Regions from separate parts of the Sinomonas sp. RB5 genome, predicted to be linked through region 2. Evidence: predicted binding sites of a transcription regulator. Region 2 holds the regulator's gene; each other region holds the start of a gene.

The links. Region 2 encodes HrcA, which represses chaperone genes, less so after heat shock. Its sites were predicted from a motif close to TTNGCACTCGNNNNNNNCGAGTGCNAA; they were not measured.
Region 1: a site for HrcA is predicted at 3,840-3,866, ahead of groES (co-chaperone GroES). Genes of this name have one in related genera too.
Region 3: a site for HrcA is predicted at 1,672-1,698, ahead of ACVWWH_RS12045 (FmdB family zinc ribbon protein). Genes of this name have one in related genera too.

What each region holds. Positions count from the first base shown of each region.
Region 1 is NZ_JBSSGJ010000009.1:86,115-95,438, reverse strand. It holds gene ACVWWH_RS12135 (acyl-CoA dehydrogenase family protein) at 1-802, opposite strand, end outside; gene ACVWWH_RS12130 (ribosomal protein bL36) at 885-1,007, shown strand; gene ACVWWH_RS12125 (shikimate 5-dehydrogenase) at 1,051-1,869, shown strand; gene ACVWWH_RS12120 (THUMP-like domain-containing protein) at 2,106-3,329, opposite strand; gene ACVWWH_RS12115 (hypothetical protein) at 3,384-3,770, shown strand; gene groES (co-chaperone GroES) at 4,000-4,296, shown strand; gene groL (chaperonin GroEL) at 4,383-5,996, shown strand; gene ACVWWH_RS12100 (acyltransferase family protein) at 6,183-8,231, shown strand; gene ACVWWH_RS12095 (acyltransferase family protein) at 8,291-9,324, shown strand, end outside.
Region 2 is NZ_JBSSGJ010000005.1:129,460-138,783, reverse strand. It holds gene lepA (translation elongation factor 4) at 1-1,782, shown strand, start outside; gene hemW (radical SAM family heme chaperone HemW) at 1,782-3,032, shown strand; gene ACVWWH_RS08090 (DUF4870 domain-containing protein) at 3,048-3,449, opposite strand; gene ACVWWH_RS08085 (DUF3097 domain-containing protein) at 3,544-4,395, opposite strand; gene hrcA (heat-inducible transcriptional repressor HrcA) at 4,564-5,580, shown strand; gene dnaJ (molecular chaperone DnaJ) at 5,595-6,722, shown strand; gene ACVWWH_RS08070 (16S rRNA (uracil(1498)-N(3))-methyltransferase) at 6,725-7,501, shown strand; gene ACVWWH_RS08065 (GerMN domain-containing protein) at 7,502-8,452, opposite strand; gene ACVWWH_RS08060 (PhoH family protein) at 8,708-9,324, shown strand, end outside.
Region 3 is NZ_JBSSGJ010000009.1:69,196-78,519, forward strand. It holds gene ACVWWH_RS12030 (GNAT family N-acetyltransferase) at 1-26, opposite strand, end outside; gene galU (UTP--glucose-1-phosphate uridylyltransferase GalU) at 35-955, opposite strand; gene ACVWWH_RS12040 (5-formyltetrahydrofolate cyclo-ligase) at 1,004-1,648, shown strand; gene ACVWWH_RS12045 (FmdB family zinc ribbon protein) at 1,775-2,041, shown strand; gene cpaB (Flp pilus assembly protein CpaB) at 2,136-2,846, shown strand; gene ACVWWH_RS12055 (DUF4011 domain-containing protein) at 2,870-7,327, opposite strand; gene guaA (glutamine-hydrolyzing GMP synthase) at 7,451-9,001, opposite strand; gene ACVWWH_RS12065 (DUF3817 domain-containing protein) at 9,147-9,324, opposite strand, start outside.

The sequences.
Region 1 (9,324 bases), on a different contig from region 2:
AGGCGTTGGCCCGGTTGCCGAGCTTCGACTTCAGGCGCACGAGCCGGAACGGGTTCCGCGCGCCGTCCTCCAGCACCCGCGGGACGAGGAAGCAGGAGAGGCCATCCGGCTCCCGCGCGAGCACGAGGAAGGCATCGCTCATGGGGGCCGAGCAGAACCACTTCGCCCCGGTCAGCAGGGCGGCGCCGTCGCCGGCGTCGCGCGCCGAGGTGGCGATGGAGCGCACGTCCGAGCCGCCCTGCCGCTCCGTCATCGCCATCCCCACGAGCGCTCCCGGCTTGCGGGCGGACGGGAGGAGGCGGGGCTCGTAGCCGTCGCCGTAGAGGCGGGGGAGCCAGAGGCGGGCGACGTCGGGCTGCCGCGACAGGGCGGGGACGGCGGCGTGGGTCATCGAGACCGGGCAGGCGTGGCCGGGCTCGACCTGGGCGAACAGCATGAACGCGGCGGCCCGGGCCACGTGGGCGCCGGGCCTCGGGTCCGCCCACGCCGCGGTGTCGGCGCCGTGCGCGACCGCCGCGGCGAGCACGTGGTGGTAGGCGGGGTGGTACTCGACCTCGTCGCGGCGCCCGCCGTACCGGTCGAGGGCGTGCAGCAGGGGCGGGTGCACGTTGGCCAGCCGCGCGTTCTCGGCGAACTGCTCGGACCCGACCAGCCGCCCCACCGCAGCGAGCTCTCCCGAGGCCCAGCTCGCGCCGAACCGGCGGACGCCGTCGACCAGGGCTGCGTTGGCGGAGAACTCGTCGATCCCGGCCCGCGGGGGCGCCTGGTTGGCGGCGTCCGCGGCCCCCTCGGTGTGCTCCATGCTCCCATTGCACACCGGGGAATGCGGCAGGGCCAGACTCTGTTATTGCAAACGGCTCTCATCAACCAGTGGAAGGAGCATCATGAAGGTCCGCAACTCGCTGCGTGCGCTGAAGAAGGTCCCGGGGGCGCAGGTGGTGCGCCGCCGGGGCAGGACGTTCGTCATCAACAAGAGGAGCCCGCGGCTCTCGGCGCGCCAGGGCTAGCAGGCCCGCGCGCGTGGGGTCGGCGCGGCACTAGCCTTGTGCCGTGCCGATCCTCAACAAAGACATGACGCTGTGCATCTCCCTCTCGGCCCGGCCGAGCAACAACGGGACGCGATTCCACAACTACCTCTACGACGCGCTCGGGCTGAACTGGATCTACAAGGCGTTCGCGCCGACCGACCTCGCCCAGGCCATCGCGGGGGTGCGCGGGCTCGGGATCCGGGGCTGCGCGGTCTCGATGCCGTACAAGGAGGACGTGATCGCGCTCGTGGACCGGATGGACCCGTCCGCGGCGGCGATCGACTCGGTCAACACCATCGTCAACGACTCCGGCGTGCTCACCGCCTACAACACCGACTACACCGCGATCGCCCAGCTCATTGCGCGCAACGCGCTGGACCCCGCGTGGTCCGTCCTGCTGCGCGGCTCCGGCGGCATGGCCAAGGCGACCGCCGCGGCGTTCCGCGACGCGGGCTTCACGGACGTGACGATCGTGGCCCGCAACGAGTCCGCGGGCCGCGGGCTGGCCGAGCTGTACGGCTTCGCCTGGGCCCCGGAGCTGGGGGACCGCACCGCGGACGTCCTGGTCAACGTGACCCCCCTCGGGATGGCGGGCGGCCCGGATGCCGAATCGCTGTCCTTCCCGGTCTCGGCGGTCGACGCCGCGCGCGTCGTCTTCGACGTCGTGGCCCTCCCGGCGGAGACGCCGCTCATCAAGGCCGGCCGCGCCGCGGGGAAGACCGTCATCTCCGGTGCCGAGGTCATGACGATCCAGGCGCTCGAGCAGTTCGTCCTCTACACGGGCATGCGCCCGACCGACGAGCAGGTGCGCGCCGCGGAGGAGTTCATGCGCGCCCAGTGACGCCTCGCCCCGGGGTCAGGTCTTGATGGACCCGGGGTCAGGTCTTGATGGACCCGGGGTCAGGTTTGGGCGGACGCGGGGTCAGGTTTGGGCGGACGCGGGGTCAGGTTCGGACGTGACCTCGGGGCGGGTGAGAGGTGACCTCGGGGTGGGTGAGAGGTGACCCCGGGTTGGGTGAGGCGTGACCCCGGGTCGGGTGAGACGTGACCCCGGGTTGGGTGAGGCGTGACCCCGGGTCAGGCGGGCTCGACCACGGCGGCCACGCGGTCGTCGCCGATGCGCGTGAGCACGAGCGTGGCCTTGCCGGTGGCACCCTTGCGCTGGCCCGCGAGGAGCACCCTGCGCAGTTCCTCGGGCGTGACGGCGGCGCCCCGCTTCTTGATGTCGAGCACGCCGATGCCCTCCTCGCGCACCCACGCCCGCAGTGCCTTGACGTTGTAGGGCCGCACCTCGAGCACGCGGTATGCCTTGGCGAACGGCGTCTGCACGAGCTGGGGCGCGCAGATGTAGGCGATGTGCGGGTCCACGAGCGTGCCGCCCAGGCGCTCGGCGAGCTCGGCCACCAGCCCGGCCCGGATCACGGCGCCGTCGGGCTCGTAGAGGAAGCCCTCGAGCGGGCCGATCCGCGGCTCGGCCCCGGCGCCGAAGTCGGTCTCGGCCACGAGCTCCGCCGCGCCGTCGCTCGCCAGCACGAGGGCGGCCCTGCGCACGGTGGGCCGCTTGAGCGCGTTGAAGTACAGGGCGACCTCGGCGACGTCACCCTGCACCGAGACCCACTGGGCCTCGCAGCCCGCGGGCACCGACTCGTGGGGCAGGCCCGGGCCCAGCTTCACGCCCACGGGCAGTCCGCGGCGGGCGAGCCCCTCGACGAAGCTCAGCGGCGGCGAGAACTCCTCTGGGTCCCACAGGCGGGTGGTGCCGGAGGCCGACGTCGAACGCCGGGCGGGGTCGAGCCAGACCCCGTCCACCCCGGCGAGGTCCACCGACTGGGCGTCGGCGTGCACGACCCGGGCCTGCGGGAACGGCATGAGGTTCATCGTGGCGCACGCGGCGGTGGTCTCGTCGAGCTCCACCGCGGTGACCTCGAGGTCGAGGGACGCCATGGCCATGGCATCCGCGCCGAGCCCGCATCCGAGGTCCGCGACACGCCGGACGCCGGCGTCGACGAACCGCCGGGCGTGGCGGGCCGCGACGGAGAGCCGGGTGGCCTGCTCGAGGCCGGCCCGAGTGAAGAGCATGCTGGAGGCGAACCCGCCGAACTTGGCGGCGGCGCGGGCGCGGAGCCGGGACTGGGAGAGGACCGCCGAGACGAGCTCGGGGGAGTGCCCCGCCTTGCGGAGCCGGCCGCTGATCGCGAGGGCGTCCTCCTCGCGGTAGGGGCCGAGCGAGTTGAGCAGTGCCCAGCCCTCGGGTGTCAGCAGAGGGGCCAGCTGGTCCGGGGCATGTCGGTCGTCGGGCATGCCATCCAGCGTAGTGCGCTCCGCGCCCGCAGCTCATTGGATAGGCTGGTGGGCATGGAGACCAGCCCCAGCGTCGATCCCGTTCCAGCTCGACCGGAGGGGGCGGGCCTCCTCACCCGGCTCCGGCCGTACGCCCGGCCCGTGCTCATCGCGGGCATCGTCATCACAGTGGTCGCCGCCGTGCTGCTCGTCGTGGTGATGGCCCTGGATGCCTTCAACGCCACCGTCTACTCGGTGGGCGGCAAGAACATCAGCGACGCCACGGACGAGGCGCGGTCGCTGCGGGACCAGTTCCTCGGCGCCAAGATCGGGGCAATCGTCGCCCTCGTCGTGGGCGGCGTCGCGCTCGTGGTCTCGGTCGCCGTCATGTACGCCACGCGCGGCCTCGACGCCGACGACGACGGCGACGACCTCGGTTACGACGAGCTCGCGGGCGAATAGGCCCCCGGTGCCGGACCCCTCGGGTGCACCCGCCAACGCCCCGGTTCCCGGCCCCTTCCCGACACCCAGTTGGCACTCGCCTTGACCGAGTGCCAGCGTGCTCACTAGAGTCGCCAGTAGCACTCGGCCGTGCCGAGTGCTAACCCTGTCAGGCACGCTCCCGGCACCCGCGACGACGGTTGCTTGCCCGGCTCACCATCCGTGACCCGTTGATGTAAAGGAGAGATCCGTGTCGGTCTCCATCAAGCCCCTCGAGGATCGCATTGTCGTCAAGCCGCTCGAGGCCGAGCAGACCACCGCGTCCGGCCTCGTGATCCCGGACACCGCGAAGGAGAAGCCGCAGGAGGGCGAGGTCGTCGCCGTCGGCCCCGGCCGCGTCGATGACAACGGCAACCGCGTGCCCGTGGACGTCACCGTCGGCGACGTCGTCCTCTACTCCAAGTACGGCGGCACCGAGGTCAAGACGGGCGGCGCCGAGTACCTCGTGCTCTCGGCCCGCGACGTCCTGGCGATCGTCGTCAAGTAACGCTCCCGCGCTGCGCCCCGGCCGTTTCACTGCGGCCGGGGTGTCGTGCTTGATCCAGACACTTGATCCAGACACAGGAGTAGCGAATGGCTAAGCAGCTCGCATTCAGCGACGCCGCGCGCAAGGCCCTCGAGACGGGCGTCGACAAGCTCGCCGACACCGTCAAGGTCACCCTCGGCCCGCGCGGCCGCAACGTGGTCCTCGACAAGAAGTGGGGCGCGCCCACGATCACGAACGACGGCGTGACGATCGCCCGCGAGGTCGAGCTCGACGACCCGTACGAGAACCTCGGCGCCCAGCTCGCCAAGGAGGTCGCCACCAAGACCAACGACGTCGCCGGCGACGGCACGACGACGGCGACCGTCCTCGCCCAGGCCCTCGTCAAGGAGGGCCTGCGCAACGTGACCGCCGGTGCGGCGCCCGGCGAGGTCAAGCGCGGCATCGAGGTGGCGGTCGAGGCCGTCGCCGCCCGCCTGAAGGAGAACGCCCGCGAGGTCTCGGGCCGCGACGTGGCGAACGTCGCGGCGATCTCCGCCCAGTCCGACGAGATCGGCGAGCTTCTGGCCGAAGCCTTCGACAAGGTGGGCCAGGACGGCGTCATCACCATCGAGGAAGCCTCGACCACCCAGACCGAGCTCGTGCTCACCGAGGGCATGCAGTTCGACAAGGGCTACCTCTCGCCGTACTTCGTCACGGACGCGGAGCGCCAGGAGGCCGTCCTCGAGGACGCGCTCATCCTCATCCACCAGGGCAAGATCTCCTCGCTGCAGGACTTCCTGCCGCTCCTCGAGAAGGTCCTCTCCGCCTCGAAGCCGCTGTTCGTCATCGCCGAGGACGTGGACGGCGAGGCCCTCTCGACGCTGATCGTCAACCGCCTCCGCGGCACCCTGAGCGTCGTGGCCGTCAAGGCCCCGGGCTTCGGCGACCGCCGCAAGGCCATGCTCCAGGACATCGCGACCCTCACCGGCGCGCAGGTCGTCTCCCCGGAGGTCGGCCTCTCCCTGGACCAGGTCGGCCTCGAGCAGCTCGGCACCGCGCGCCGCATCACCGTCACGAAGGACAACACGACCATCGTCGACGGCGCCGGCACGGCCGAGGATGTGCAGGCCCGCGTCGCGCAGCTGCGCGCCGAGCTGGACCGCACCGACTCGGACTGGGACCGCGAGAAGCTCCAGGAACGCCTCGCCAAGCTCGCCGGCGGCATCGGCGTGATCAAGGTCGGCGCGGCCACCGAGGTCGAGCTCAAGGAGAAGAAGCACCGCATCGAGGACGCCGTGTCCTCGACCCGCGCAGCCCTCGAGGAGGGCATCGTGGCCGGCGGCGGCTCCGCCCTCGTGCACGCGGTCCGCGCCCTCGACGAGGACGCCGACGTCAAGGCCCTCGACGGCGACGCCGCGGTGGGCGTCTCGATCGTGCGCCGCGCGCTCGTCCAGCCGCTGCGCTGGATCGCCCAGAACGCCGGGCACGACGGCTACGTCGTCGCCGCCCGCGTGGCCGAGGCCGAGGTGAACCACGGCTTCAACGCCAAGACGGGCGAGTACGAGGACCTCCTCGCGGCCGGCATCATCGACCCGGTCAAGGTGACCCGCTCCGCGCTGCGGAATGCCGCCTCGATCGCGGCCCTCGTCCTGACCACGGAGACCCTCGTGGCGGACAAGCCGGCCGAGGCCGAGGACGCCCACGGGGGCCACAGCCACTGAGGCTGGCCCTCCCGCTCAGGCGAGCACGACGGCGGCCGCGCCCCTCCCGCACGAGGGGCGCGGCCGCCGTCGTCCGTCCGGCAGGGCCCCGCGTGCCGGGGTGCTTTGCATAGGGAGGGGCAACGCCGCTCACAGGGAACGCACAGGTGGGCGGGGCGCAATGGAGGGGCAGGAAAATCGGCTGACGTGAAGGAGAGTGGGGCTGGCGTGGTGGCCGAAGGACACAGGCAAGCGAGTGGGGGGCGTGTCTTCCGACCGGAGATCCAGGGCCTGAGGGCGGTCGCCGTGGCGCTGGTGGTGCTCTACCACGTGTGGCTCGGGCGCGTCTCCGGCGGGGTCGACGTGTTCCTCATGGTCTCCGCGTTCCTCATGACCGGCCAGTTCGTGGCCCGGCACCGCCGCGGCGAGCGCACCCACCTGCTCCGGCACTGGCTGCACGTCTTCCGGCGTCTTCTTCCCGCCGCCGCCGTGACGATCGCCGGAACCGTGATCGCCGCCGTCATCTTCCTCCCCGCCACGCGGTGGGGGGACGTGCTCCGGGAGGGCGCGGCGTCCCTCGGCTATGTGGAGAACTGGCTCCTGCAGAGCGACGCCGTGGACTACTACGCCCAGGACCACTCGCTCGCGAGTCCCTTCCAGCACTTCTGGTCGCTCTCGATCCAGGGGCAGATCTTCATCCTCTTCCCGCTGGTCTTCGTGGCGCTCGGAGCCTTCGCACGACGCCGGGGCCTCGCCTACGAGAAGGTCCTCACCGTGGGCTTCGCGGCGGTCTTCGCCGCCTCGTTCGCGTTCTCGGTCTGGTTCACCGCCGCGGACCAGGTGCAGGCGTACTTCTCCCTGCCGGCCCGCATCTGGGAGTTCGCGCTCGGCAGCCTCCTCGCGCTCGCGATCGACCGCGTGCGCATCGGGCAGGGCGCGGCGCTCGTGATGGGCTGGGGCGGCGTGGCCTCGATCGTGGCCTGCGGGCTTGTGCTCGACGTCCAGGGGCTCTTCCCCGGCGCGATCGCGCTGTGGCCCACGCTCTCGGCGGCGGCGGTGATCCTCGCTGCCCAGCACGGCGGCCGCTTCGGCGTCCACCAGGTCCTCGCCTCGAAGCCGCTGCGGAAGCTCGGGGACATCTCCTACGGCCTCTACCTGTGGCACTGGCCCGTGCTCGTGATCGCCCTCACCTGGCGCCAGCGTGGGGAAGCCGGCTGGCTCCTCGGCACCCTGGCCATCCTCGTCTCGGTGCTGCTCGCCTGGGCGACGATCCGCTTCGTCGACACCCCGTGGCGGGCATGGCGGTGGCCGGAGCTGCGCCTGCGCAACGGGTTCGCCGGGGTGGCCGCGTGCGTGCTCGTCGGCGTCGCGCCGATCGCCGCGGTGCAGGGCAGCGTGCAGACCACCACCTCGCAGGTCGAGGCCCGTGCCGCCGTCGACAACCCGGGAGCCAAGGCCCTCGACCCGGACTACGACGACAAGGCCTCCTCCACGGCGAGCCTCATACCGGTGGCCCAGAAGGTGCCCACCGACTGGTACGGGCTGCCCAAGAAGTGCTCGAGCGACCTCAAGGTCCCCGACTCCCTCGCCTCCGTCTGCGGGATGAACGCGGTCGCGGCGAGCGAGGCCAAGACCATCGTGGTGGTCGGCGACTCGCACTCCGAGCAGTGGATGGCCGCCCTCGAGCCGGTGGCCGAGCAGCGCGGGGAGCGCGTCGTCTCCCTGCTGAAGGGCGGCTGCATCTATGCGCCCACCACCAAGTCCGGCAACCCCGACTGCGACGCGTTCAACGCCTCCGTGGCCGCCTACCTCACGGCGAACCCGCCCGGGACCGTGTTCATGGTCGGCACCGTGGCTGCGGCGTCCTCGCCCGCGGAGACGCTCTCGCCGGGACTCGACGCCGTCGTCGCCGCGCTGACGGCGAAGGGCTCCACCGTGGTAGCGGTCCGCGACAACCCGCGCTTCACGTTCAACATGGCCGACTGCGTGGCGCGCAACGGCGCCTCGTCGCCCAAGTGCAGCGCCCCACAGTCGTCCCTGCTGGCCCCCAAGAACCCGCTCGCCGACTTCGCGGCCGCGCACCGTCAGCACTTCGTGCAGATCGACATGACCGACCTGCTCTGCCCGGGCGGCGTGTGCCACGGGGTCATCGGCAACACGTACGTCTACCTCGACGACAACCACGTCACGAGGACCTATTCGGCGTCGATGGCGACCATCCTCGGGCAGCGTCTTTCAGCGGCTGGCCTTACGTGATGAGTGGCGGCCTCGTCTAGACTGGGAGCTTCCGCCCCAGCCCTGAGGAGGCCCTCGACGTGACGCCGGCGCGCCCTGAGACCCTGGACCCGGTCCGTCAGCCGGAGCGGCCCACGGGCACCGCGCGGTCGGCGAGGCGCGGGTTCCGGCCCGAAATCCAGGGGCTGAGGGCCGTCGCGCTCGGCCTCGTGGTCGCGTACCACGTCTGGCTCGGACGGGTCTCCGGGGGCGTGGACGTGTTCCTGCTCGTCTCGGCCTTCCTCATGACCGGGCAGTTCCTCGACCGGCACCGACGCGGCGTGCGGGTGGGGCTCGTGAAGCGGTGGATCCACACCTTCCGCCGCCTCCTGCCCCCTGCCGTGGCGACCATCATCGGCACGGTGGTGGCCGTGCTCGCGTTCCTGCCGCCCACGCGGCTCGGTCCCGTCCTCGAGCAGGCCTGGGCGTCGCTGGGGTATGTCGAGAACTTCGTCCTGCAGCGGGACGCCGTGGACTACTACGCCGGGGACCACGCCCTCGCGAGCCCGTTCCAGCACTTCTGGTCGCTCTCGATCCAGGGGCAGGTCTTCATCGTCTTCCCGGTGATCTTCGTGGCGGTCTCTGCCCTGTGCCGGGCCCGCGCGCTGGACTACTGGGGCGTGCTCCTGAAGGTGTTCGGGGCGATCTTCCTCTGCTCGCTCGCGTACTCCGTCTACTTCACCGCCGTGTCCCAGTCCGAGGCCTATTTCGACACGTTCGCCCGCCTGTGGGAGTTCGCCCTCGGGGCCCTCGTGGCACTGGTCGCGCAGCGCGTCGACCTGCCGGCGCGCGTGGCGGCGATCGCCGGCTGGATCGGCCTCGCCGGGATCGTCACCTGCGGGCTCATCCTGCGGGTGGACGGCATGTTCCCCGGCGCCGCGGCCCTGTGGCCCACGCTCTCGGCCTCCGCCGTGATCCTCGCCGCCGACTCCGGCGGCCGGTGGGGCGTCCACCGGCTGCTGGACACTCCGCCGCTGCGCAAGCTCGGCGACATCTCCTACAGCCTCTACCTGTGGCACTGGCCGGTCCTCGTCATCGCCCTCGCCGTCTCCGGCAAGGAGCGGATGGGCTGGCT
Region 2 (9,324 bases):
ATCGCGCACATCGACCACGGAAAGTCGACCCTCGCGGACAGGATGCTCCAGTTCACGGGAGTCGTGCAGCCGCGGGACATGAAGGCGCAGTACCTCGACCGGATGGACATCGAGCGCGAGCGCGGCATCACCATCAAGTCCCAGGCGGTCCGCATGCCCTGGGAGGTCGACGGCACGGCCTTCGCCCTGAACATGATCGACACCCCCGGGCACGTCGACTTCACCTACGAGGTCTCGCGCTCGCTCGCGGCCTGCGAGGGCGCGGTGCTCCTCGTCGACGCGGCCCAGGGGATCGAGGCGCAGACCCTCGCGAACCTGTACCTCGCGATGGAGAACGACCTCACCATCATCCCGGTGCTGAACAAGATCGACCTGCCCGCGGCCCAGCCCGAGAAGTACGCGGAGGAGCTCGCCAACCTCATCGGCGGCAACCCCGACGACGTCCTGAAGGTCTCCGGCAAGACCGGCGTGGGCGTCGAGGGCCTCCTCGACCGGATCGTGCGGGACATCCCGGCACCCGTGGGCGACGCCAAGGCCCCCGCCCGCGCCATGATCTTCGACTCCGTGTACGACACCTACCGGGGCGTGGTGACGTACGTGCGCGTCGTCGACGGCTCCCTGAGCCCGCGCGAGCGGATCCAGATGATGTCGACCAAGGCCAGCCACGAACTGCTCGAGATCGGCGTCATCTCCCCGGAGCCCATCCCGTCCAAGGGGCTCGGCGTCGGCGAGGTGGGCTACCTCATCACCGGCGTCAAGGACGTGCGCCAGTCCAAGGTCGGCGACACGATCACGAACCTCTCCAAGCCGGCGTCGGAGTCCCTCGGCGGCTACCAGGACCCCAAACCCATGGTGTTCTCCGGCCTCTACCCGCTGGACGGCTCGGACTACCCGGACCTGCGCGACGCCCTGGACAAGCTCAAGCTCAACGACGCGGCGCTCGTCTACGAGCCCGAGACGTCCGCCGCGCTCGGCTTCGGCTTCCGCGTCGGCTTCCTCGGCCTCCTCCACCTCGAGATCGTGCGCGAGCGCCTCGAACGCGAATTCAACCTCGACCTCATCTCCACCGCGCCCAACGTCATCTACGAGGTCACCCTCGAGGACAAGTCCGTGGTGACGGTGACCAACCCGAGCGAGTTCCCCACGGGCAAGGTCAACGAGGTCCGCGAGCCCATGGTCTCCGCGACGATCCTCGCCCCGAACGAGTTCGTGGGCGCCATCATGGAGCTCTGCCAGGGCCGGCGCGGCCAGATGAAGGGCATGGACTACCTCTCCGAGGACCGCGTGGAGCTGCGCTACTGGATCCCGCTGGCCGAGATCGTGTTCGACTTCTTCGACCAGCTCAAGTCCAAGACCCGCGGCTACGCCTCGCTCGACTGGAAGGCCGACGGCGACCAGGTCGCCGACCTGGTCAAGGTGGACATCCTGCTCCAGGGCGAGCAGGTCGACGCCTTCAGCGCGATCACGCACCGCGACAAGGCCTATGCGTACGGGACGATGATGACCGCGAAGCTGCGCGAGCTCATCCCGCGCCAGCAGTTCGAGGTGCCCATCCAGGCGGCCATCGGCTCCCGCATCATCGCCCGCGAGAACATCCGGGCCATCCGCAAGGACGTCCTCGCCAAGTGCTACGGCGGCGACATCACCCGCAAGCGCAAGCTCCTCGAGAAGCAGAAGGAGGGCAAGAAGCGCATGAAGATGGTCGGCCGCGTCGAGGTGCCCCAGGAGGCCTTCATCGCGGCGCTCACCACCGACGAGTCGAAGGACAAGGCGAAGAAATAGTGCCCAGCACCCTTCCTCTGGGCGACCCGGCTCCGGCCGACGGCGCCCTGCCGCCCCAGGCGGCCGTCGCGGCGGGGGAGCGGGGCTTCTCGCTGTACGCCCACATCCCGTTCTGCTCCGTCCGCTGCGGGTACTGCGACTTCAACACCTACACGGCCACCGAGCTCGGCGGCGGCGCCTCGCAGGCGGACTACGCCGCGACGGCCGTCTCCGAGGTGCGCTTCGCGGCAGCCGCGCTGGACGCCTCCGGCGTGCCTCGCCGTCGTCTGTCCACGGTGTTCTTCGGCGGCGGCACGCCGACCCTCCTGCCCGCACAGGACCTCACCGCGATCCTCTCTGCGGCGGTCGCGGAATGGGGGCTCGAGCCGGGAGCCGAGGTGACCACGGAGGCGAACCCCGACTCGGTGACGCCCGCGTCCCTCCAGGCCCTCGCCGAGGCCGGATTCACCCGGGTCTCCTTCGGCATGCAGTCGGCGGTGCCGCACGTGCTCAAGGTCCTCGACCGGACCCACACCCCGTCCCGGGTGCCCGAGGCGGTCCGGTGGGCGCGCGACGCGGGACTCGACGTGAGCCTCGACCTGATCTACGGCACCCCGGGCGAGTCGCGCGACGACTGGCGCGCCTCGCTCGACGCGGCGCTCGCGTGCGAACCGGACCATGTCAGCGCCTACGCGCTCATCGTCGAGGACGGCACGAAGCTCGCGGCCCAGATCCGCCGGGGCGAGGTCCCCGAGGTGGACGACGACGACCACGCCGAGAAGTACGAGCTGGCCGACGCGGTGCTGGGCAGCGCGGGCTTCCACTGGTACGAGGTCAGCAACTGGGCCCGCGGCGCCGCGGGCCCGGGTCCGCAGAGCGCGCGCTTCGAATGCCGGCACAACCTCGCCTATTGGAACGGCGGCGACTGGTGGGGCATCGGGCCGGGCGCCCACTCCCATGTGGGCGGCGTCCGCTGGTGGAACGTCAAGCACCCCACCGCGTACGCCGGGCGCCTCTTTCAGGGCGTCTCGCCGGCCGCGGCCCGGGAGACGCTCGACGACGGCACGCGCCGCGTGGAGCGAGTCCTCCTGAAGGTCCGGCTCGCCTCCGGCCTGCCCACGTCCGACCTCGATGCCGGGGGCCGCGCGGCCGTGGCCGGCCTGATCGCCGATGGCCTCGTGGACGGGCCCAAAGCCCTGCGGGGCCGTCTGGTCCTCACGCTGCGGGGCCGGCTCCTCGCCGACGCGGTCGTGCGGGCCCTGCTGCCCTGACCCGGGCAGCAGGCATCACTTGATGAGGTGCAGGTTGTAGCGGTACTGGTACGGCTGCCCGCGGTTGACCTGGATGCCCGCCGTGACCGAGAACACGGTGAGCGCGATCCAGAGCAGCGTCGCGAGGACAGAGAACACGCTCCCGACGAAGGGAATGTACCCGAGCAGGTTGAGCACGACCGCCGCGACCGTGGGCGGCAGCGTGAAGTTCAGCGCTTCCTTCGATTCCTGCGCCGTGAAGGGGCCGCGGTCCTTGAAGACGAGGTAGATCAGCAGCGACGGGACGAAGCCGAGGATGCCGCCGAAATGCGCGAGGGTCGCCCATTGCCGGTCCTCGGACGCCGTCAGCGGCGCGGGGACCGTGGCACCGTTGTCCTGTCCGGCGGTGCTGCGGGGGTCCTTCGGGTACTCGGCCACTGATGAATCCTTGCCTGTGGTTCCTTGCGGTCTTGGCGCCCACGCCGGCCGCACGGCCGCCGGGAGCAGTCCAAGGATATCCAAGGTTGCCTCTTCAGGCGGTCAGGAAGTCGATGACCTCCTCGACGCGGCCCAGCAGGGAAGGCTCGAGGTCGGCGTAGGTGCGCACGGCTCCGAGGAGCTTCTGCCAGCCGAGCCCGACGTCCTCCGCGGTGCCGTGCGGCCACCCGAAGGCCTTGAGGATCCCGGTCTTCCAGTCCACGCCCCGCGGGACGGTGGGCCAGGCGGGGATGCCGAGCACCGAGGGCTTGATGGCCTGCCAGACGTCCACATAGGGGTGGCCGACGACGAGCACGTTCCCGGCGGCCCCGGGCACCGCCATCGCCTCGGCCACGATGCGCGACTCCTTCGAGCCCTCGACCAGGTGGTCGACGATGATCCCGAGCTTCCGGCCCGGTCCTGGGCCGAACGCCGCCACGGCCCCGGCCAGGTCGTCGACCCCATGCAGGGGTTCGACGACGATCCCCTCGACGCGGAGGTCGTCGCCCCACACCTTCTCCACGAGCTCGGCGTCATGCTTGCCCTCGACCCAGACCCGGCTCGCCTTGGCCACCTGCGCGCGCATCCCCTCGACGCGGACGGAGCCGGACGCGGTGCGGGCCGGGGGCGCGGGCTGGGTCCTCGGGGCCGGCGGTCCGACGCGGACGGGACGGCCGTCGAGGAGGAACCCGAACCCGAGCTGGAACGAGCGCGTCCGCCCGCGCCGGTCTTCGAGGCTCATCACGTGCATGCCCCCGGACTTCTCCACGCGGACCACGGCACCCACCCACCCGCTCTCGGCGTCCTCGAGGACGAGCCCGGGCTCGGCGGGGACGAGGGGCAGTTCGGCACGGGAGGGGGCAGCGAGGTCGGCCGGCCCCCAGGAGTCATAGCTGAGTCGGTCCACCCGCCGCATCCTACGGCGGGTCGCCCCGGAGGGCCCCGGGGACGCGCCGTGGCCGAGTGCACAGCACGGGGGTTCCCGCCGGACCCGGTGGGCGTACTAGACTTAGCACTTGATCCCAGAGAGTGCTAAGCCGCGGGTGTGCCGCCCGCCGTCGCAGCAGGAGGTGTGATGAACGAGCCCCGCAAGCTGGAGGTCCTGCGGGCGATCGTGGAGGACTACGTCCACTACCGCGAGCCCGTCGGGTCCAAGGCGCTCGTGGAACGCCACCGGCTCGGCGTCTCGAGCGCCACCATCCGCAATGACATGGCCGCCCTCGAGGACGACGGCCTCATCACGGCACCCCACACGAGCGCCGGCCGCGTGCCGACTGACAAGGGCTACCGGGTCTTCGTGGACCACCTCGCTGCGGTGCGGCCGCTGTCCGCCGCGGAGAAGCAGGCGATCCAGACCCTTCTGGGCGGTGCGGACGACCTGGACGACGTGCTCGAGCGCACCGTCAGGCTCCTGTCCCAGCTGACCAACCAGGTCGCCGTCGTGCAGTACCCCCAGCTGGGCCGCGCCAAGGTGCGGCACGTCGAAGCGGTGTCCATGGCCCCGCGCCAGGTCCTGCTCGTCCTCATCGCCGACACCGGCACCGTCGAGCAGCGGGTGCACACCCTCAGCGAGGACGTCGACCGCGACAGGCTCGCGTACCTGAGGCAGCGGTTCCTCGAGGGGCTGGCCGGGACGGCCGTGGGACGGCTCGCGGTCGGGGCGGCGGAGGTCGTCGCCTCGCTCGCTCCGCAGGACCAGCGGCTCGGCGCCGAACTGGCCCACGGCCTCGGCACCCTCGCAGAGGCGAGCCGCGAAGACCGCATGGTGATGGCCGGCACCGCCTACCTCGCAAGGTCCAACAGCGACTTCCTCCAGAGCATCTCACCCGTGCTCGAAGCGCTCGAGGAACAGGTGGTCCTGCTGCGGCTCCTCTCGGAGATGGCGGCCGATCCCCGCGGCGTCACCGTGACGATCGGCCGGGAGAACCCGTATGTCGGCCTGGCCGAGACCTCGGTCGTCGCGACCGGCTACGGGCAGGACGACGGACCGAAGCTCGGCATCCTCGGCCCCACACGCATGGACTATCCGGCCACGATGGCCGCAGTGCGGGCGGTCGCCCGCTACCTGTCGAAGATCATCGCCGGAAGCTGAGAAGAAAGAGAACTGTGAGCAGCCACTACGAAACCCTCGGCGTGCAGACCGACGCGACCCCCGAGGAGATCAAGAAGGCCTACAAGAAGCTGGCCCGCAAGCTCCACCCGGACATGAACCCGGGCGAGGACGCCGCGGACCGCTTCAAGGCCGTCACCCACGCCTACGAAGTCCTCTCGGACCCGCAGAAGCGCCGTGTCTATGACACGACGGGCAACGAGAACGGCACCGACAACGGCTTCTCCGGCGGCTACAACGGCGCGGGCTTCGCGTTCCAGGACATCTTCGAGACCTTCTTCGGCGGCGGGGCGGGGCAGTCGGGCCCGGCGTCCCGGGTGCGGCGGGGGCAGGATGCGCTCATCGCCGTCCGGATCGAGCTCAAGGACGCCGTCTTCGGCGTCAACAAGAAGCTCGAGGTCGACACCGCGGTCGTCTGCGGCCGCTGCGACGGATCGTGCTGCGAGCCCGGCACCGAGCCGGTCCGCTGCGGCGTGTGCGGCGGCTCCGGGCACATCCAGCGCCCCGTGCGCTCGATCCTCGGCCAGGTCATGACCATGGCCACGTGCCCCACCTGCCAGGGCTTCGGCACGGAGATCCCCAGCCCGTGCAACGAGTGCGGCGGGGAGGGGCGCGTACGGAGCCGGCGCTCGCTCACGGTCAAGATCCCGGCCGGGGTCTCCACGGGCACCCGCATCCAGCTCGCGGGCCAGGGCGAGGCCGGAACGGCCGGCGGTCCGTCCGGGGACCTCTACGTCGAGATCCGGGTGGCCGCGCACCCGACGTTCACGCGCGAAGGCGACGACCTGCACGCGACCCTCAGCGTCCCCATGACCGCGGCCGCGCTCGGGTCCGAGATGACCCTCGAGACGTTCGACGGCGAGCACAGCATCACCCTGCGGCCCGGGAGCCAGTCGGGTGACGTGGTGACCCTGCACGACCTCGGCGTGGCCCGGCTGCGCGGCACGGGCCGCGGGGACCTCCTCGTGCACGTGCGGGTCGAGACCCCGACCAAGCTCGACGCCGAGCAGGAGGAACTCCTGCGCCAGTTCGCCAAGCTCCGCGGCGAGCAGGTCGGCGAGGGCAAGCTCGTGGGCAGCGGCGGCATGTTCGCCAAGCTCCGCGACAAGCTCGGCAACCTCTGACGATGTCCCGGCCGCTCTTCTACGTCGCCCCCGGCGCGCTCGACGGCGCGGTCCCCGGAGGCACCATGACCGTGGACGGCGCCGAGGGCCGTCACGCCGTCGCGGTCCGGCGCCTGGGCGTGGGGGAGGGCGTCGACGTCTCGGACGGCGCCGGAACCCGCGCCGTCGGCACCGTCAGCAGGGCCGAGGGCTCCGTGCTCGAGGCGGTCGTCGACACCGTGCTGCACGAGGAGCGCCCTCCCTTCCGGCTCGTGCTCGTCCAGGCGCTGGCGAAGGGAGACCGGGACGAGCTGGCCGCGGAGACGGCGACAGAGCTCGGTGTGGACGCGGTCGTCCCGTGGCAGGCCGAGCGGTCGATCGTGCGGTGGAAGGGCGAGCGGGCCCAGAAGGCGCTCGCGAAGTGGCGCTCGGTGGTCCTCGCGGCAGCCAAGCAGGCCCGCAGGGCCTGGGTGCCGGACGTCGAGCCGGCGGTCGACGGCGGCCGCCTCGCCGAGCGGATCGCGCATGCGCGGCTCGCGGTGGTGCTCCACGAGGAGGCGAGCGAGTCGCTCACCGGCATCCTGCGGGGCGTGGCCCCGGGGGACGGCGAGGGCGAGATCCTGTTCATCGTCGGCCCGGAGGGCGGCATCAGTCGGGCCGAACTCGAGCGCTTCGTCCAGGCCGGCGCGCGCCTTGCGCTGCTGGGACCGCACGTGCTGCGCTCCTCGACGGCCGGGCCGGCGGCGCTGGCCCTCGCGGGCGAGCACCTCGGCCGGTGGGGGAGCCGGGACGGCCGCTAGCTAGCCGGTGACGGTGAACGACTTCGAGTCCCAGGCCGAGGTGCTCGAGGTCGCCGAGGGCGAGGCGTCCTCGGCCGGCAGGATCCGGACCTCGTAGTCCCCGGGCGGGAGGTTCACCGCGAAGGTGAATTCGCCCACGTGCCCGGCGTCATGGCCCGAGGTCACCGTCCCGCTGACGTACACCGACCGGTTCCCCTGCGCGTCGTGCCGCAGGACCTGCCACGCGAACGGCTTGTCCGGCTGGGTGGCCCTGCCGAAGACCTTGAGCGAACCCTTGAGCCTGCTGCCCTCCTGCGGATCGATGATCCATACCGGGGCGATCATCGAGGGGTCCCGCTGCATGAGCTGCCCCAGCTGGACGCGCTGGAACGCGAGCTGGGAGGTCCGGCCGTCGACCAGGAGCATGACCGAGATCGGCTGGCCGGCGTCGACGAGCCCCGAGCTGGCAGCCGCCGCTGTCGCGGTGTAGACCAGCTGCTGGACCGCGAGCTGGGCCGTCGGCTCGTCGACTCCGGTGTTGAAGGCGTCGTCCGAGACGTCGACCGTGATGTAGTTCCGCCCGGAGACGGACGCGGCAAGCTTCTTGGGCGACTGCCAGGGGCTGAAGTAGTGGGGGTCGAGCGGCTTCTGCGACATCATGATCCGCAGCGCGGTCGCGATGGGGTTGTCCCGGGAATCGGCGTCGCGGAACTCCCGGTAGAGGTAGACGCCGTCCCGGGCCCGGCCGAGCCAGTACACCGGCGCCTTCGCCGAGGTCTGGGACGTCTCGAGCGGGGCCGAGGCCGGGGTCATCCCGCTGGTGGGACCCGCCGTCGAGCCGGCCGCGATGCTCGGCTGCGGAGTGCCGGCGGCCGTGCAGCCCGTCAGCGGCAGGCCCGCGGCGAGGAGCGCGGCAGCAAGCGCCAGGGCGCCGCGTCGGCGCCGGCTCCCCAGCCCAGCTCGAAGTGCCATCGGTTCCCTTGCAGATCAGTCCGCGCCCCTCCGCGGGGCCACCGCCCAGCTTGGCACAGCATCTGCCCACGGTCCCGTGCAGGAGGCCAATAGAGTCCCAAGTGATGCACGATTGATATTTCCAACGGATGGGGCCGCCGCGGCCCCGCGGCCGGCGGACCCCTCGGCGGGCGCGGCAGTAGGATGGACTGGACGGTCGGCCACCGGGGCGGCCACGAGCGGCGGACGGCCGCACCGAGGAGGAGAGACACGCCTGTGACCGCGGAGTTCCCGCACACCACCCCTGCGGCCCGCACCGAGGTGCTGCGCTTCGGTTCGAGCGACGAGATGGTGCGTATCCTCGGCCCCCACGACGAAGCCCTGCGGTACGTCGAGGAGCAGTTCCCGGCAGTGTCGATCCACGCGCGGGGCAACGAGCTCACGATCGTGGGCCCGGCCGCCGAAGTCCCGCACATCCGGCGCCTCTTCGAGGAGATCTCGGCCATCGCCGCCAGCGGCGCCACGGTGACCACGGCGTCGCTCGAGCAGCTCGTCGCGATGCTCCGCACCCAGACTGTCGCGAGCCCTTCCGATGTCCTCACGCACAACATCCTCTCGAGCCGGGGCCGGACCATCCGGCCCAAGACGGCCAACCAGAAGGAGTACGTCGACGCGATCGACGCCAACACCGTGATCTTCGGGATCGGTCCGGCCGGCACGGGCAAGACCTATCTCGCGATGGCCAAGGCGGTGCAGGCACTCCAGCACAAGGACGTCAGCCGGATCATCCTGACGCGGCCGGCCGTGGAGGCGGGGGAGCGGCTCGGGTTCCTCCCAGGCACCCTCAGCGACAAGATCGACCCGTACCTGCGCCCCCTCTACGATGCGCTGCA
Region 3 (9,324 bases), on a different contig from region 2:
ACGGGCCAGAGGCCCGATGCCGACATACTCCGGGTCAGCCGCGGGCCGACGCCGCGTCCGCGCCCTCGGCCACGAAGTCCGCGAGCCACGAGCGCAGGTCTGCGCCGAACTCGTCGCGGTCGCAGGCGAGGGTCACGACGGCTTTGAGGTAGGAGAGCTTGTCCCCGGTGTCGTAGCGGCGGCCGCGGAAGACCACACCGTATACCCCGCCGCCCTCGCCCTCGCGGCGCGCCAGCGTCTGCAGGGCGTCGGTGAGCTGGATCTCGTCGCCCCGGCCGGGCTCGGTGCTGCGCAGCACGTCGAAGACGGCGGGGTGGAGCACGTAGCGGCCGATGATGGCGAGGTTGGACGGCGCATCCTCGGGCGCGGGCTTCTCGACGAGCCCGTGGACCTGGACGTAGCTCTCGCCCTCCACCTCGGTGACGTCGGCGCAGCCATAGGAGGAGATCGTCTCGCGGGGGACCTCCATGAGCGCCACGACGGAGCCGCCGGTGGCCTGCTGGACCCGGATCATCTCGCCGAGGAGCTCGTCCCGCTCGTCGATGAGGTCGTCGCCGAGGAGCACGGCAAAGGGCTCGTTGCCGACGTGGCGCTCGGCGCACAGCACGGCGTGCCCGAGGCCCTTCGGGTCGCCCTGGCGGACGTAGTGGATGTCGCCGAGGTTGTTGGACTCCTGGATCGCTGCGAGCTTCTTGCGGTCGCCCTTCGCCTCGAGCGCGGACTCGAGCGACGGGACGCGGTCGAAGTGGTCCTCGAGCGCGCGCTTGTTGCGGCCCGTGATCATCAGGATGTCCTCGAGGCCCACCGACACCGCCTCCTCGACCACGTACTGGATCGCGGGCTTGTCGACGACGGGGAGCATCTCCTTGGGCATGGCCTTGGTCACCGGCAGGAACCGAGTCCCGAGACCAGCGACAGGGATGACGGCTTTCCTGACAGCTCTGGAGGTAGACACGAGCCACACTCTATACGAGTACGGGACATGCACGGATAGAGTCGCGCCATGGACACCGCCGAGCTCAAGTCGTCCCTGCGCGCCCGGATCTGGTCGGCGCGCCGCGCCCTCGCACCCGCCGAGGTCGCCGCCGCGGCTCCCCTCATCGCGGGGCACGGCCTCGCCTGGGCCCGACGGACCGTGGCCCCGGGGGCCGTCCTGACCGCCTATCTCGGCGTCGGCGTGGAGCCGCCCACCGCGGGCCTCGTCAGGGACCTGCACGAGGCGGGCTTCCGCATCATGCTCCCGATCTGCCTCCCCGAGCGGCAGCTCGGCTGGACCGAATGGCACCCGGGCATCGAGTTCGCGCGGAGCCGCTACGCCCCCGTGCAGGAGCCGGTGGGCACCGTGGTGCCGGCCGAGCAGGTCCTCGCCGGCGGCCCCGACCGTCCCCCCGTCGCGGGGATCGTCCTGCCGGCCACGGCCCTGGACAGCGAGGGGCGCCGGCTCGGCCAGGGCGGGGGCTACTACGACCGCTTCCTCGCCCTCGCGGCGGCGCTCGGTGCCCGGCTCCCCACCGCGGCGGTGGTGTACGACGGCGAGGTGCTCGCCTCGGGCGAAGTCCCGGCCGATGCGCTGGACCGGCGCGTCGACGCGGCCCTCACTCCCGGCGGGATCGTCGATCTCGGCGGCGCCGGCCAGACCACGGAATAGGCGCACGCGGCAGCCTGTTAGAATTAGCACTCGAGGCCCGCGACTGCCAACCGGACCGACGTCCCAGTGCCGGGACGCCGCCGGACGACGGTGCTGCGGCCTCTGCCCTGTCCAGAAGGAGTTCCTGTGCCTACTTACGCCTACGCCTGCAAAGACTGCGACCACGCCTTCGAGACGGTGCAGTCGTTCAGCGACGCCTCGCTCACGGTCTGCCCCGAGTGCGGCGGGACCCTGCGCAAGAAGTTCAACACCGTCGGCGTCGTCTTCAAGGGCTCTGGCTTCTACCGCACCGACTCCCGGGGCGGCAGCTCCAGCAGCGCCCCGGCCGCCTCCCCGGCCAAGGAATCTGCTCCGAAGGACACCAAGCCGGCTCCCGCGGCCGCAGCCAACTGACCTTCTTCCCCTCCCCCGGCTGCGCGCCGGGCGCGTCGTCCACATAGACGCGTTCCCCGACCCGTCGTCTGCGCCGCCGCCCTAGCGTGGCGTCATGACACGCAGCCCGGCGCCGAAGCGCCAGCCCGCCCCGGTGCGCCCCTGGGCGTCCGCCCCGCGCAGCCCCCTTCGCCGCTTCCTCGACCGGCGCCGCCGCACCCTCGCGGCGGCGCTCTTCTGCGTGGCGGCGGGGGCCGCCGTGCACGAGCTCACGCCGCCTTCGGCCGCGATGGCTCCCGTGGCCGTTGCGGCCCGGGACCTCGCCGGCGGGGCCACCGTCGCGTCAGGCGACGTGCGCGTGGCCAGGCTCCCTGCCGACGCGGTGCCGCGGGGCGCCTCCTCGGATCCCTCCCGGCTCGTGGGGCAGCGCCTTGCAGGCCCCGTGCGCAGTGGCGAGGCCATCACCGACGCCGGCCTCGTGGGGCCGGGGCTCCTTGCGGGATCAGCCCCGGATACGGCCGCGGTCCCAGTCCGGGTGGCCGATCCGGCCTCGCTCCAGCTCCTGCGGCCGGGCCAGCTCATCGACGTCGTGCTCAGCACGGACGCCGGCGGTGGGCCCGGAGCGGGCACGACGCTCGCCGCCCAGATTCCCGTCCTCTGGGCCGGCGGACCTGGCGGGGCAGGCGGGGCCGCCCCGTGGCTCGGTTCGCAGGATGCCGAGGGACTCCTTGTCGTCGCCGCGCGCCCGGACCAGGCACTCCGGCTCGCGGGTGCGTCGGCCCGCGGGAAGGTGTTCTTCACCCTCGTCGAGGCCGGGCCCCGCTGATGCGGGTCGCGCCCGCCAGCCGCTCAGCCCCAGTGGGGAGGCCGCTGCTCCTTGAGCCACCGCTCGCGCGCACGCTCGGCGCTCCGACGCGTCACCGGCTCGTAGGGCCGCTGGACGGCCGCGGACTCCGGCTCGTCCGCCTCGGCGGGCCCCGTGCCGGGAACGGTCACGCGGCGGGACCCGCGGGGGCGGCGGAGCTCGCCGGTCTCGGTGGGCTCGCCGGCGGCGGCCTCCGCCTCGTCCCTGTCCGCCTCAGCGGAGGTGTCGCCGTCCTGCGGCCCCGCCTCGTCGGTGCTCCCGCCGTTGGCGTCGGAGTCACCGCTGTCAGCGTAGGCGTCGGCGCCGCCAGCGGCCCCGGCCTCCCCCGCCGACGGGTCCTCAGCATCGGCCGCGTCGCGGTCGGCGAACCACGACCCGAAGCCTTCCGGACCCGCGGCTGCGGCGCCGGAAGCGTCCGGCCCGGCACCGGCCGGGCCCTCGCTTCCGCGGCCCCCGTCCGCGCCGTCCGCGCTGCCTGCCCGGTCCCGCCGATCGGGGCCCTGGGCCTCGTCACGCTCGGTCATGGCCGTGGTCCCCTCGCTCTCCCGCTGGCTGCGGGTCCTCCCGTCGGCCTCCCAGGCCTGCGCGGACGCGGCGGGGCGGTGGCGCCCGTCGTGGCCGCCGCCCCAGGCCCCGTCGAGGAATCCGGCTGTGCCGTTCTCATCGGCGTCCGTGGCCAGGCCCAGCTCCCCGGCGATCATCTCGGCGCAGCCGCTGGGATCCGTGAAGACTTCGATGGTCCACAGCGTGAAGTGCTTCCACCCGAGGCGTCCGAGGAGCTCTGGCCGCTGGCGCGTGCGCTCGCGCACGCTCATGGAGCGGTACCGGGCGGTGCCGTCGGATTCGACGGCCACCGGGACGCTCGTCTCGTGGTCCTCGCGGCCGATGGTCAGCACGGGGTCGATGGCGGCCGCCATGTCCACCGCACCGTCGTAGTGGTGCCAGACGCGGGCGCCGCGGGAGCTCAGGCGGTCCCCCAGGTCCGTGACGAGGGGGTCGGCCCCCAGCGCTTCGGCGCTGGCCGCGGCGCGGGTGGCCGGAGTGCCGAGCTGGGTGTTGCCTCCGAGCTCGCGGTCCAGCAGCTCGTAGAAGTCCGAGGCCCCTTCGCTCAGACGCGTCACGTCGAGCTCGGACGGCTGGAAGCAGCTGAGCACGTGCAGGCTGTGCCTGGCCCGGCTCATCGCGAGGGCGAAGCGCCGCCGGCCGCCGGGCTCGCTCAGCGGGCCGAAGTGGTGCATGGCGCGCCCGTGCGGCGTCCGGCCGAACCCGAGCGAGAAGATGACGTGGTCTCGGACCAGGCCTCCGGCCCGGTCGATGTGCACCACGCGGAACGGCTCGGCGCCGCCGCTGAAGAAGGCGACGAGATCCGGATGGTTGGCCATCTGGAGCCGGATCGCCTCTCCGACGCGGGCGGCGTGGTGGGCGCTGGCGGTCACCACGGCAAGGGAGACGCCCGGGCGGTGCCGCGCGTGGTCGAATACCAGGTCGACCACCCTGTTGACCTCGGCGGCGACCGACTCGACCCCGCCGTCCTCCCCGCTCGGCAGCCCCGTGCCGTCCGGCAGGTACTCGAGCAGGAACGGCCGGTCCAGTCCGGTCACGCTCGGCCCGTCGGGGAGCCGCCGGAGGCGCCCGGAGTAGAAGCGCCGGCTCAGCTGGAGGTCCAGGTCCTCGTCCACGGACCGGTACGTGGTCCGCAGGCGCACGGAGGGCAGGACGCGGGACAGCGCGGTCAGGGCGCTGTCCACCGAGGGGGCGAGCGGCTGTCCGACCTGCTGCTCGACCGAGACCGAGAAGGGGCGCGGGTTGGCCACCTGCGGGTCGCCGAAGGCGATGATCTGCTGACCGCGGCCGATGCCGGGCAGGGCCGCCCGCAGCGGCATCGAGTCGGCGTCGAGCAGGAGGACGGCGTCGAACCGGCGGTCCCGCGGCAGGGCGGCGGCGAGCGCGTAGGGGCTGCACATCCACACCGGCACGAGCGGCCGGATGAGCCGCGGCGACTGGCGCTCGAGGGCGGTCAGGCTGATCCGGCCGTCCTTGAGGATTGCCCGCAGCGACTCCGCTTCCCGGGGGTGGCGCTCGATGGCTTCGGCCCACTCCCGGGCAAGCCGCCAGCGCAGCCTCGCAGCACCGCTGGCGATGTGCGCGCGGTCCGCCCTGGCGAACTCGGATTCGGCCCGGCGCAGCTGCTCGCCGTCGGACATCGCGAGGTAGTCGTCGCCGCTGATCATGGCCTCGAGGACGGACTGCCACCACGCGAGCTCGAGCTCGGCGGTGACGACGGCGGGCGCGGCCTCGCGCTCGGTGAGGTCGGCCAGGAGGTCCGTGAGCCCGTGCTCGCGGAGCTCGTCCTCGAGCAGCGTCCGCTCCGGGAGGGAGCGCAGAATCGGGGAGTCCTCCGCCAGCGCGTCCAGACGGGTCCGCAGCTCGGCGATGTCCGTCTCGAGCAGGCGTCCCCCGAGCTTGGTGGGCGCCACGATGGCCCCGAGGCGCCGCAGTCCCCGCTCGGCCGCCACGTACGCCTCGCGGAGCTCAGCGAGGCCCGAGGGAACCGAGGGGTGCCGCTGCGACACGGCGCAGGCGGACCAGGCCTCGCGCTGGGACTGGACCAGCACGAGCGAGCTGTGGAGGTCCGCAAGGTGCACTCCTGGGCGCACGTATTCCTTGGCAACCCTGCGCAGGCGCGAACGCTGCAGCGCGGTGACCTCGATGCCCCGCTCGCGCCGCCATGCGGCCGGGGCGGTCGCGGCGATGAGGTCCATGACGGGGCGGTCGAAGATGTCGGGCGTGAACTTGTCCAGGCTCTCCCGCACGGCGACGAGGAGCTCGAGCTGGCGCCCCCAACCGCCCACTGTCCGCTCGAGGCGGATGGCGGCGTGCTCGGCCACGGCGTTCATGCGCTCCTCGAGCGCGGGGACCTCGGTGGCCAGCCGGGCGGCCAGCTCGCGGGCCTCTTCGGTCTCGCGCCGGGTGACGAGCCGCGCCCCGTGCCAGGGGCTCTCGGCCGCGGCGCGGCTGAAGCTGCCCAGCTCGGCCGCCCGGCGGAGCCGCTCGCTGAGGCCCGCGCGGTCCCTGATGCTGTCCAGCACACTGCGCTTGAGCCGCACGGTGGTGGACGGGGCGGGATGGAGCGAGGTGAGGGCGGCGAGGGACTGCATCGCCTCGTACGGGGAGCAGCCCCAGCGCTCCCTCACGTTGTGGAGGGAGGCCACGTGGTCCATGAGCTGGTGACGGCGCTCCCGCAGGACCCGGTACACGCCCTGGAGCCGGGGCTCCTGCGACTTCTCGTTGCGGACGATCGAGCGGACCACCTGCTGCCGCAGCTGGCCCGGAGTCACCGTGGCGCCCAGCTGCAGTGCCAGGGAGCCGAGTCCGAGCTCGTCGCAGCGGCGGTGCAGCTCAGCGAGGCTCGCGCGCCGCTCGGCGATGACCAGGACGGAGCGGCCCGATTCGACGAGGGTCGCGAGCGCGTTCACGGCGGTCTGCGTCTGGCCGGTGCCCGGCGGGGCCTCGACCACGAGCGAGTCGCCCGCCCGCACGGCATCGATGACGAGCTGCTGGTCCACGTCCGCATCGAGGACGAGGAACTCCTCCTCGGGGTCGCGCTCGTCGAGGGTCTTGAAGCGCGAGTCGTCGAGCGGTTCCGGAGCGGGGTGCACCGATCCCGAGGTGGAGGCCAGGGCGGCGAGGACAGGGTGCGCGGCGCTGATGGAGGGGTCCTCGAGGGACTCCTCCAGGTCCGCGAACGTCGAGACGAGGAGCCGGGACTCCACCTGTGCGCCCGCGATGGGGGCGATGAGGGTGCGGATGCGGTCCAGGACCGGCTGGGGGTCGAGCCGGGCTGTGCTGTAGGCGAGCTTCTCGATGGCGGGCGCGTCGACGTCGATCCGGTGGATCGAGCGCAGGTGCCGGACGAGGGCCGGATTGATCCGGGCCTGCTCCGTGAGCTTGAGCTCGAAGTCGTCCTGCTCGGGACGGACGGTGAGCGCCACTGCCGCGAGCAGCACCGGCGCGCTCACGCGCCGCGGCTTGCCGCCGACGGCGGACGTCCACGTGGCGAGCCCGGCGGCGAGATGGCCGGCGTCGACGCCGCGCTCGTTCGCGAGCTCGTGGGACTTCGCCCGCAGGTTGCGGGCCGCGCGGGCGGCCCGGGTGTAGTCGTGGCGCTCCCGCAGGAGCGTCGAGAGGCGGGTGCGGCGGCCGGCGAGGAGCTGCGCGAGGCCGGAGGCGTGGGCGCGGGTCAGGTCGATGCTGCCGTCGGTCCCCGGGTAGTACCCGAGCATCGTGTCCGGTCCGGTGACGCCGGGCAGCGCGGAGAGCCACGCCTCAAGACGCGCCTCCTCCTCGGGGGACGTCGTCTCGGGCACGTCTTCGCTCTCTTCGCGCTCGTCGGCAGCCGTTGCAAGGGCGCTGGCTCGTTTGCCTGTGGACCATCTCGGCATAGCTTCGAGGTTAGCCTGTCAAGGGGCTCACCCATGGGTGCAACGCTGTGGGAGCCCAAATCGGCGCCGGCCGGTACCCCGCAGGGGCACCGGCCGGAGACACGCAGGAGGCAGCGGGGCCGCCTACTCCCACTCGATGGTGCCCGGGGGCTTGCTCGTGACGTCGAGCACCACGCGGTTGACGCCGTCGACCTCGTTGGTGATGCGGTTGGAGATCCTGGCGAGCAGGTCGAACGGCAGTCGCGACCAGTCGGCCGTCATGGCGTCCTCGCTCGAGACCGGCCGCAGCACGATCGGGTGGCCGTAGGTGCGGCCGTCGCCCTGGACGCCCACGCTGCGCACGTCGGCGAGGAGCACGACGGGCATCTGCCACACCTCGTCGTCGAGTCCGGCCGCGGTCAGCTCGGCGCGGCCGATGGCGTCGGCCTTGCGCAGCAGCTCGAGGCGCTCCGCGGTGACCTCGCCGACGATGCGGATGCCGAGGCCGGGACCGGGGAACGGCTGGCGGCCGACGATCTCCTCGGGGAGGCCGAGCTGCCGGCCGACCGCGCGGACCTCGTCCTTGAAGAGGGTGCGCAGCGGCTCGACGAGCTCGAAGCGGAGGTCCTCGGGGAGGCCGCCCACGTTGTGGTGGCTCTTGATGTTGGCCGCGCCCTCGCCCCCGCCCGACTCGACGACGTCCGGGTAGAGCGTGCCCTGGACGAGGAACTTGATCTGCTCGCCGGCAGCCTGCGCCTCCTCGATGATGGCCCGCTCGGCCTCCTCGAACGCCCGGATGAACTCGCGGCCGATGATCTTGCGCTTCTGCTCGGGGTCGGTGACCCCGGCGAGCGCGCTGAGGAAGCGCTCCTGCTCGTTGGCGACGTAGAGCTTGACGCCAGTCGCGGCGACGAAGTCGCGCTCGACCTGCTCGGCCTCGCCCTCGCGGAGGAGGCCGTGGTCCACGAACACGCACGTGAGCTGGTCGCCCACCGCGCGCTGGACGAGCGCGGCGGCCACGGCGGAGTCGACGCCGCCGGAGAGCCCGCAGATGACGCGGGCATCGCCGACCTGGGCGCGGATCCGCTCGACCTGCTCCTCGACGATGTTGCCCGTGGTCCAGTTGGGCTCGAGCCCGGCCACCTCGAACAGGAAGTTCTCGAGGACCTTCTGGCCGAAGTCCGAGTGCTTGACCTCGGGGTGCCACTGGACGCCGCCGAGGGCCTTCTCGGCGTTGACGAACGCCGCCACCGGCGCTCCGGCCGTGGTCGCGAGGACCTCGAAGCCCTCGGGCGCGCTCTGGACGGAGTCACCGTGGCTCATCCACGTGTTCTGGGTCGCGGGCACCCCGCTCAGGAGCGAGTGCGGCTCGCCGACCGAGGTGGTCACCGTGGCCCCGTACTCACGCAGGCCGGTGCGGGCCACGACCCCCCCGAGCGCGTTGGCCATGGCCTGGAAGCCGTAGCAGATGCCGAACGCCGGCACCCCGGCCTCGAACAGGTCTGCTCCGACGCTCGGCGCACCGTCGGCGTACACGCTCGAGGGGCCGCCGGAGAGGATGATGGCGGCGGGATTCTTGGCCAGGATCTGCTCGGTGGTGAAGGTGTGCGGGACGATCTCCGAGTACACGTTCGCCTCGCGGACGCGGCGCGCGATCAGCTGCGCGTACTGTGCCCCGTAGTCCACCACCAGCACCGGCCTGTGGGCGGTCTGGACGCCGTGCTCCTCCGCCGAGGTCTGGGAAGCTGTAGTCACCCATCAAGGGTACCGGACCACGGCGCCGGTTCCCGGGGCCGTGTGGCGTCCGCCTCACTCCCCGGGAGAGCCCGTGGCGGCCCCGTCAGTAGCGCTGGCCGGCGTCGGGGTGCGACTCGAGGTCGCGCTCGGCCTCGGCATGCATGCGGCGCTCGACGATGAAGCTCAGGAAGGGCACCACACCGCCGAGGGCCATGAGGATGAACCGCGGGAAGGGCCACCGCATGAGCGACCACAGGCGGAAGTTCGAGATGAGGTAGATC